Regions from separate parts of the Williamsia phyllosphaerae genome, predicted to be linked through region 2. Evidence: predicted binding sites of a transcription regulator. Region 2 holds the regulator's gene; each other region holds the start of a gene.
What was found. The regulator LexA, encoded in region 2, represses DNA repair genes until DNA is damaged. The targets are predictions, from matches to a motif close to CGAACANNTGTTCG.
Positions count from the first base shown of each region.

Region 1: the regulator LexA is predicted to act here: its motif matches at 1,985-1,998, upstream of IEV93_RS15765 (HNH endonuclease signature motif containing protein).
Region 3: the regulator LexA is predicted to act here: its motif matches at 1,282-1,295, upstream of IEV93_RS18775 (HNH endonuclease signature motif containing protein).

Region 1 covers NZ_BMCS01000002.1:387,827-391,057, reverse strand. The annotation lists gene IEV93_RS15770 (MFS transporter) at 1-304, opposite strand, end outside; gene IEV93_RS15765 (HNH endonuclease signature motif containing protein) at 375-1,919, opposite strand; gene IEV93_RS15760 (hypothetical protein) at 2,252-2,587, shown strand; gene soxR (redox-sensitive transcriptional activator SoxR) at 2,631-3,086, shown strand; gene IEV93_RS15750 (VOC family protein) at 3,093-3,231, opposite strand, start outside.
Region 2 covers NZ_BMCS01000003.1:317,980-321,210, forward strand. The annotation lists gene IEV93_RS20035 (TetR/AcrR family transcriptional regulator) at 1-571, shown strand, start outside; gene IEV93_RS20040 (SDR family NAD(P)-dependent oxidoreductase) at 600-1,469, opposite strand; gene lexA (transcriptional repressor LexA) at 1,528-2,205, opposite strand; gene IEV93_RS22565 (LysM peptidoglycan-binding domain-containing protein) at 2,407-2,928, shown strand; gene nrdR (transcriptional regulator NrdR) at 3,121-3,231, shown strand, end outside.
Region 3 covers NZ_BMCS01000003.1:63,256-66,486, reverse strand. The annotation lists gene IEV93_RS18780 (NADPH-dependent 2,4-dienoyl-CoA reductase) at 1-1,145, shown strand, start outside; gene IEV93_RS18775 (HNH endonuclease signature motif containing protein) at 1,335-3,059, shown strand; gene cmrA (mycolate reductase) at 3,121-3,231, shown strand, end outside.

The DNA.
Region 1 (3,231 bases), on a different contig from region 2:
AGTACACCGCGAGGTTGATCATGAACGCGCGGCGCCGGCCCACCCGGTCGGCGTATCGGCCCATCACCGCGGCACCGAGGAACTGGCCCAGGAAGGCTGATCCGAGGAGCAGGTTCAGCTCGGTCCGGCTCAGGTCGAGGTCGGTTCGCAGCACCGACGAGATGGTCGCGGCCAGGAAGTTCTCGTAGAGGTCGAAGAACAGGCCGAGGCCGATGACGCCGGTGGCCACCCAGTGCGCGCGCACGATCGGCAGGCGGTCGAGACGCGCGGCGACACTCACCGCGGGGGTCTGGAGATCAGTCACTTCGACAGACTAATAACCGATACTCACGTGCGGGCAGCGGGTCGAGCACCTCATGGCGCCCGGAGTCTCTTCACATGTAGCTGACCGGGCGCCGGGGCCAGGCGACGTCTGCGGTGGGCCGCGGTATCCGTTCGATCAGTCGAAGCGCCAGTCGGTGCTCGATGCTCGACAACGGGATCTCGACGTGTGATGTGTTCTCGACCCACGGGTCATCGTCACCGTGTTGGTCGAGGAGTTCGCGGATGTGGTGTCGGTGGTTGGCGTGGAGTTCCTCGGGTGGGTCGGTGTTGCGGCGCCAGCCGTATCGGCCGCGGTCGGGGCCGGTGGTGATTTTTTCGGTGGTCCATTGGTCGGGGTTGGGGCCGACGGCCCGGTTGTGGGGGCCGCATGCGGGTGCGAGGTGGTTGGCGTCGGTGGTGCCGCCGTCGGCCCAGTCTTTTTCTGCGTGGTGGATTTCGCAGTGCGCGTAGGGGGTCGGGCAGTCCGCTGCCCCGCAGCCGCCGTATTTCGCGAATAACAGGAATCGTTGGGCTTGGGATGCGAGGCGGTGGGCGCGGCCGAGGAACAGTGGTTCGGCGGTGTGGTCGTCGAACACCGCGAGATGCATCTGCGCTTTCGCCGCCAGCGTCAGCACGTCGGTGAAGGGGAGGTCGGTGCCGGTCGCGGTGTTCGCGACGCCGGCGCGGTCGCGGAGTTCGTTCTCGGTGATCGAGATGATGATGTGCGGTGGCAGTCCGCGATGCGACGCACCGAGCAGGCCGCCGTCGGCCGCGCACTGCAGCAGCGCTTTCAATGCGTCGTGGTTGCGTTGGGCCGCTGAGCGGGTGTCGCGGCCGGCGGCGTCGCGCAGATGGTCGGGGTCGATGCCGGCGGTGTCGCCGCGCGGAGACTGATCGTCGTCGGGGTTGTTCATCCCGGGTGCCGCCCACGCCGCGAGCACCACCTCGAACAGTGCCCGGGTGGTCGGGTCGAGGGTCCCGGACAGTGTCGACATCAGCTGCGCGTCCTGAGAACCCAATGACAGCTTCCGGTTGCGGGCGCGGTCACGGTCGTCGGTCAGGGTGCCATCGGGGTCGAGGTAGGCCAGGATCCGGACCCCGAGCTGGGTGATCTCCCGCGGCGTCAACCGACGCGCTTCGGTGGCCAACGCGGATTCGGCTTTCGCTGTCTCGTCGGGGTCGACTGCGGCGGGAACCTTGGCCAGTACGTCGAGGATCGCATCGACGTGCTCGGCACCCAGGTGTCCGTCGGCCAGGCCTACTGCGGTGTTCGGGGCGCGGGGTGGGAGTTTCTCGCCGGTCATCGCATGCATGGCTTCGAGGTGTTGGACTGCGCGTAACCGTCTGCGGGGGCGGGTGATCCGTAACCGGGTCGACATGTAGTCGGTCAGGCTTTTCGACCCCGACACCCGGAAGGCCTCCCGATCAGACACGTCCAGGATCCGTCGGTTTCCGATCGATTCCATCCGCCGCACCACCCGCTCATGACGCTCGGCCAACTCCGCGACCACCGCATCGCTACATGCATCCGACGAGCCAGCTGCGATCTCGTCTAGGAGCTGTTCGAGCGCAGCGTAATTCGCTTCCAGAACAGACACGGTATCGGTGTCAGGCATATCGGCGATGGTCACGAAGCACTCCTCCCCGGGCGCGGCTACATTGTCAGCGTACCACAACTACTCGAACACATGTTCGAACATTCGAAGTCTTCCCGCGTTCTGGGGATGGTGAAAAGCCGCTGACGGTGCGGAAAGCGCTCATCGAGTGTGCGTTGTTTTGCGGCACGTCTCGCGTATCGCTGCCAGCACACTCGATGGCGCTTTCCACACAGTCAGCACCTCGGGGCCCCGATACGGCGGCCCGTGCCGGGGAACATTCGGGTTCTGTCAGCGCATCCAAGAGTTCGACACCGCACACCGCGGCGAGTTGACGAACCAGGGGCGGCATCATGATGGCGGACAGCGCAACGTCGAGTTCGAGTGGCTGGAACATCGCTGACCGGGTGGCCACCGCGGTGCTGGTCACCGTGCAGTGCGCGCTCTTTGTTCGGCTGATGCTCCCGAGTTCGGACTGGGCGCGCGATCCGACGTCTCTCGGCGCCATGCTCGTCGGCAGCGGCGCGGTCGCAATCGGCGGACCGATCATCATCGCCGTGACCATCGGGTTCGCGTGTAGGGCGTACTACTGCGATCGGGTGTCGGTCTCCATCCCGCTCGTGGGGATCCTCGTACTGATCGCGACCTACATCTTCCCGGCCATCCTGGTCACCGCAATGCGAAGCTGATCGGGACTTCAATCTCACTTGAAGTCGGCGTAGGGTGCTCGGCATGCCTCCGAAGAATGTCGAACTCACCGTCGGGGAGTTGGCGCAGCGTGCCGGCGTCGCCCCGTCGGCGGTGCGCTTCTACGAGGACAAGGGACTCATCTTCAGTCGTCGCACCTCGGGCAACCAGCGCCGGTACCACCGCGCGATGTTGCGGCGGGTCGCGTTCATCCGGGCGTCGGCCGCCGCCGGTATCCCGCTGACGAAGATCGGTGAGGTGCTCGCGGTGCTGGGCACCACCGAGTCCCCGACCCCGCGGATGTGGGAGAAGGCGTCGAAGCAGTGGATCGACGACATCAACGAGCGCATCGAGTTGCTCGAGCACATGCGTGACCTGATGGGGTCGTGCGTGGGGTGCGGCTGCCTGTCGATGAGCAGTTGCAAGCTGCTCAACCCCGACGACGTCGCCGCGACGACCGGCCCGGGCGCCTCACGCCTGCGGGTGCCTCGCGAGACCTGAGGCTCCTCAGGCGTTGTCGGCGCCGGCCTCGAGATCGGCGATGACGATCTTCTGCATCTGCAACATGGCCTGTATCGCGCCGTTCGCGCGCGCCGGGTCCGGGTCGGACAGCAACTCGTACAACCGCGTCGGGACGATCTGCCAG
Region 2 (3,231 bases):
CCAGTTGATGGCCGCCGGTCTCGAACTGTTCGCCACCCAGGGCTACACGCGGGTGTCGGTCAAGCAGGTGTGCGACTCCGCGAAGCTGACCCAGCGCTACTTCTACGAATCGTTCGTCGACCGCGAGGATCTCCTTCTCGGTGTGTACGACGCCGTCGTCGCCGAGACCCGCCATCAGGTCGATCGTGCGCTCGCCCAGAGTGCCACCGACGTGGTCGATCTCGCGCAGTCGGCCCTCGGGGCCTTCATCGGACACCTCACCGACGACCCGCGGCTCGCCCGCATCATGCTGCTCGAGGTCGTCGGGGTCAGCCCGCGACTCGAGGATCGCCGCTATCGCGTCATCCACGACTTCGCCGACCTCATCCTGGCCGCCGGGATGACGTCGTCGCAGATCGAGGACACCTCGGCGCCGGAGTTCCGCCTGGTGGCGGTCGGGCTCGTGGGTGCTGTCAACCAGTTGCTGGTCGACTGGGTCCTGGGCAACGGCTCGCACGATCCCGACGCGATCCTGTCGGTGTGCACCGGTCTGTTCGCCGCATCGTTCGAACGGTTCTACGACCGCGCCTGATCGGGGTCCGGTCGAACTCGACTGCGCGTCAGCGCAATCGACGGCCCGACCGCGTCTCGACCTGTCGGACGAGATCGATCAGCGTCGTATCGCGACGCAGTGAGCGGTCCAGCAACGGGTTGATGATGCCCCGCAGCGTCGCGACCGGGATCCAGCGGCGCGGGATCTGTACGCGCGCGGCACGTCGTTCGATGCCGGCGGCGACCGCACGCCCCACCCGCTCCGGGGCGATGGGGGTGCGCAGCGGGGCCGGGAACGCCCGGGCCACCAGTGCGGTCGCGAGGTCGTCCTTGCCGAAGGCGACGTCGGCGATCGGTGTCGCCACCCACCCCGGGTACAGGACGCCCGCGGAGGCGCCGTGTGCCGCCAGCTCGACGCGCAGCGCACGGCCGATCTGTTCGACCGCGGCCTTGGTCGCCGCGTAGGGCGCGTTGACCATGCCGTTGAGGTACGCGTACGTCGAGGACGTGATCAGCACGTGCCCCTGCGACTCGACGATGTGCGGGAGGGCGGCACGGACGGTGTTCCACACCCCGGCGAGGTTCACCGCGATCACGCGTTCGAAGGTGCCGTCGGCGACGCTGAGCACCGTGTCGGCGGACTCCCCGCTGGAGATGCCTGCGTTCGCGTGCACCACGTCGATGCGGCCGAAACGAGCGGCGGCGGTGTCCATCACGTGACGCAGATCGTCGGGGGAGGTGACGTCGGCCCGCAGGGCCAGCGTCCGTGCGGGGCCGAGTTCGCCGGCCACCGCATCGACCGAGGCCTGGTCCAGATCGACCAGGACGACGATCCCGCCCCGGGCGTGCAGTTCGCGCGCCACCGCCCGACCGATCCCGCCTGCGGCCCCGGTGATGACGACGACCGCACCGGACAGGTCGATCTTCTTCTCGCTCATGGGGTCATTGTGACACGCCGTCGGGTCAGATCGGCGGGTCGAGGTCGGCCGTGACGCCTCAGATGCGCCGCATGACGGTGACGACCTTGCCCAGGATCGCGGCCTCGTCACCGGGGATGGGGTCGAACAGCGGGTTGTGCGGCATCAGCCACACCGTGCCGTTCGTGCGTTTGAACGTCTTGACCGTGGCCTCACCGTCGATCATCGCGGCCACGATGTCGCCGTTGTCGGCGACGTTCTGCTGACGCACGACGACCCAGTCGCCGTCGCAGATGGCGGCGTCGATCATGGACTCACCCACCACCTTGAGCATGAACAGGGCGCCGTCTCCGACCAGCTCACGGGGGAGTGGGAACACCTCCTCGACGGCCTGCTCGGCGAGGATCGGACCACCCGCGGCGATCCGTCCGAGGACCGGCACGTAGGTCGGTGTCGGCAGGGCGTCGGTCTCCGGCGTGATGTCGGCGGGATCCTGGTCCTGGACGTTGACCGCGCGAGGGCGGTTGTGGTCGCGCTTGAGGAAGCCCTTGCGCTCGAGTGTGCGCAACTGGTGGGCGACCGACGACGTGGACGTGAGGCCGACGGCATCGCCGATCTCGCGGATGCTCGGTGGGTAACCGCGCTCGCGAACCGACGCGCGGATGACCTCGAGGACCTTCGCCTGCCGTGAGGTCAGATCGGCCTCACTGATGGGTCCCTCGGCGGCCTCGGTGGTGCTGACGGTGGTGTCGGACACGGTGTCCCTCCTGTCGCGGCCCGCCGTCGACGGGCCTGTGGGGCCTGTTCGAGAAGCGCGCGGACCTGCTGTCACCTGGGACAGTAGAGGACTTGATAACAACTTTCAAACATTTGTTCGATCGTGTCGGGACTTTGTCGGACCCCCGTGTTCTAATCGAACATACGTTCATTCGAACGTCTGGTCGATGAGGAGAACGTCATGAATCAGACTCTCACGCGTCACACGAGCACCACGGTCACTGCGCCGGTCCGTACGTCTGACACCGTCCGCCGAACCGCGGTGCACGGCGCTCCCGCGCGTCGTCGCGCCACCACCGGCGGTCTGCGCCCCGACGTCCGCCGTCCCGCGGGTCGCCGTCCGGAGGTCGCCCGCCCGCGGACCGGCGCGGCGTGCGGAGACGCCCGGCGGCAGGCCCCGCCGGCGCTGCGGCCCGCCCCGATCGGTTGGGCGGTAGCCGTCGTCGTGGGCATCGGGCTCGCGATCGTGATGTGGATGATGGTCGTCAGCGGTTCGGTGTTCGCCGACTCCACCGCGCCTGCGGTCAGTGGTACCGAGCTGGTGCACGTGCGCGGAGGCGAGTCACTGGGTGAGTTGGCCGGGCGGGTCGCGCCGGATCAGCCGATGTCGTCGGTCGTCGCCACCATCAAGGACCTCAATCACCTGAGCGGATCGGCGATCACCGCCGGCCAGCCGCTGCTCGCCCCGACCTACCTGCGCTGAGTCGTCCCGGTGATGTTCGAGGACAGTCGGCGGGTGCGTCGACCACCCGAGGTCACCGCGACCGTTCACGCCGTGTCCGGGCTCGGATACGCACCGGTATCCTGGTCACCAGGGGTTCGTCTCGGACTCCGCGTCGACGCCGAGGGTGTGCCCCCGTCGTCGCGCCCACGGATCCGGCTCGAGGACACACCGATGCATTGCCCCTTCTGCAAGAACGAGGACACCCGCGTGGTCGACTCGCGTGTTGCCGACGAGGGCCAGGCGATCCGCCGGCGCCGCTCCTGTTCGGAGTGTGGTCGCCGC
Region 3 (3,231 bases), 250 kb from region 2:
TCGCCGAGGAGATCCTGCGATGCGGTCGCGTCGACGCGGTGTCGATGGCGCGGCCGCTGTTGGCCGACCCGGACCTGCCGAACAAGGCACAGCAGGGACGCGCCGACGAGATCAACACCTGCATCGGTTGCAACCAGGCATGCCTCGATCACGCGTTCGTGGGGAAGAAGGTGTCCTGCCTCCTCAACCCGCGCGCCGGACGCGAGACCGTCCTCACCCTGTCCCCGACCCGGCACGCCAAACGCGTCGCCGTCATCGGTGCGGGACCGGCCGGTCTGTCCGCCGCGGTCGCCGCGGCCGAGTGCGGTCACCGCGTGGAGCTGTTCGAGGCCGGATCCTCGATCGGCGGGCAGTTCGCGATCGCTGCCAGGATCCCGGGCAAGGAGGAGTTCTCCGAGACGATCCGCTATTACACCCGCCAACTCGAGGTCGGCGGCGTGACCGTCCACCTGAACACCTGGGCCGGCGCCGAACACCTGATCGCCGAGAAGTTCGACGAGGTGATCATCGCGACCGGCGTGGTTCCCCGCATCCCCGACATCCCGGGGATCGACCACCCGAAGGTGGTCACCTACGCCGATGCCGTTCTCGGACATCGGGAAATCGGCTCCACCGTCGCCGTGATCGGCGCGGGCGGCATCGGATTCGACATCACCGAGTTCCTCACCGTCGAGGACTCCCCCACGCTCGACCTCAAGGAATGGGAACAGGAGTGGGGCGTCTCGGAGGACACCTCGATCCCGGGATTTGTCACCACACCCCGTCCCACACCCGCCGTCCGTACCGTCTATCTCGTCCAGCGTAAGTCCGGCGGGCAGGGCCGTGGACTGGGCAAGACCACCGGGTGGGTCCACCGCGCGTCGGTGAAGATGAAAGGTGTGGAACAGATCTCGGGTGCGCGCTACGACCGCATCGACGACGCCGGTCTGCACCTGCACTTCGACGACGACGACGACCGCGCGCCGCGGGTACTCGACGTGGACACCGTCGTGGTGTGCGCAGGCCAGGAGTCCGTGCGCGACCTCATCGACCCGTTGACCGTCGCAGGCATCCGCACCCATGTGATCGGTGGCGCAGACATCGCCGAGGAGCTCGACGCCAAGCGCGCCATCCGTCAGGGCACCGAGGTCGCCGCCGCCCTCTGACAGCACTCCTCGGCGCCGACCGTGGCCGTGAGCCCCCCATCCACCACACGCAGGTCCACGCCATCGCGGCGGAGGACGATCCAGCGAACTTTGCTGACGTTCAACATCATTCACCATATTGAATGATTGCCCGGTTCGAACACATGTGCTAATCTGGCCTCAGTCACCGCGCCTGGGGAGGAGTGCATCATGACCGACACCATGTCTGATCTGGAGTCGGATTACGCTGCGCTCGAACACCTTCTGGACAAGATTGCTGCTGCACCATCAGACCCCTGCACTGATGCAGTGGTCGCCGATCTGGCCATCCGCCATGAACGGGCCGTACGACGGATGGAATCGATCGGCAACCGCAGGATCCTCGATGTCTCCGACCGTGACGCCCACCGGTCGGTGGGGTGTCAGAAGCTGGGTGAGTTCCTGCGCATCGAACTGCGGATCACCAACCCCAGGAATCGTTTACGGGCAGTCGCGCAGTTGCAGTCGATGCATGCGATGACCGGTGAGAAATTGCCACCGACATGCCCCAACACGGCTGACGCGTTGGCGTCAGGTGCGATCGGTGCCGATCACGTCGACGCGATCCTCGATGTGATGCGTAAGATCCCTGCCGCCGTCGGCCCCGACGACCGGGCCGCGGCAGAGGAACTGTTGGCCGAGCACGCCCGAACGTTGAGCCCCCGCGAGATCACGAAAGCCGGAGTCCGGGTCCTGGCCCACCTCGACCCCGACGGGCACCTGACCGATGACCGGGACCGGGCGAGGCAACGCCGACTGTCGTTGAGCTGCCAGGACACCCAGTTGATGTCGAAGGTCTTCGCGACATTGGATCCCACCACGCGCGCCTTGTTCGAGGTGATGCTCGCCGTCTGGGCGGCACCCGGGATGAACAACCCTGACGACGATCGGTCACCACGCGGTGACACCACCGACGTCGACCCCGAGCAGTTGCGCGAAGCCGCCGACCGGGACACCCGGTCGGTCGGTCAACGCAACCACGATGCGTTGAGAGCCCTGCTGCAGGCTGCCGCTGATGGCGGCTTGCACGGTGCCTCGCACCGCGGACTACCGCCGCACGTCATCATCTCCATCACCGAGGACAAACTTCGTGAGCGCGCCGGCATCGCCCACACCGCCACCGGCACCGACCTCCCCATCTCTGACGTTCTGCAGATGGCGGCACGGGCACAGATGCACCTCGCGGTATTCGACGAGCACACCGGCGAACCCCTGTTCCTCGGCCGCGCGCACCGTCTCGCCTCCCGAGCACAACGGTTCATCGCGTTCTCCAAGTACGGCGGCTGCAGCCGCACCGACTGCCCCACACCATTCGCGCACACCGAAATGCACCACGCCGAAACCGACTGGGCCGATGGCGGAAAGACCGACGCCGATCACATGGCACCCGCCTGCGGACCGCACAACCGATCCGTAGGTACCAAACCCCACCAGTGGGAAACGGTGAAAATCACCGAGGGACCCGATCGAGGCCGCTACGGCTGGCGTCGCAACACCGACCCACCCGGTGAAATCCGTACCAACCATCTGCACCTCGTCGATGAACTCATCGACCGACACCGCCGCGCCGCACTGGGCCCATGGGGCGAATCCACCGCGCGGGCCGAAACGGTAACGGTCGATGACCCATGGGGTGAGCCCGTGCCACCCGAGGAGCCTGCAGATCTCCACACCGCACCCGACGACCCCTGGACCGAATCCGTCGACAACACAGAACCTGTCGAGCACCCCGACCCGATCGACGGCCACCGGGACGACGCCACCGACGCGACCGAGCCGGATGTCGACACGCCGGCAGACGTCGGCATCGAGCATCGATTGGTACGGCTCATCCTCGAGCGCGACCCCCTACCGTCGCGCTTCGATGTCACCTGGCCGGCTGACCGGGCCGCCTGATGCCTGCTTCTGTACCAAGGGCACCGTCCACGTCCGACGTGGCACCGATACGATCCGGGGCATGGCCGTACCAGCACCCACCGCAACGTCCCGCGCCGTCGTCACCGGCGCCTCCTCCGGTATCGGCGAGGCGCTCGCCTGGGAGCTCGCCCGGCGTGGGCACTCGCTGATC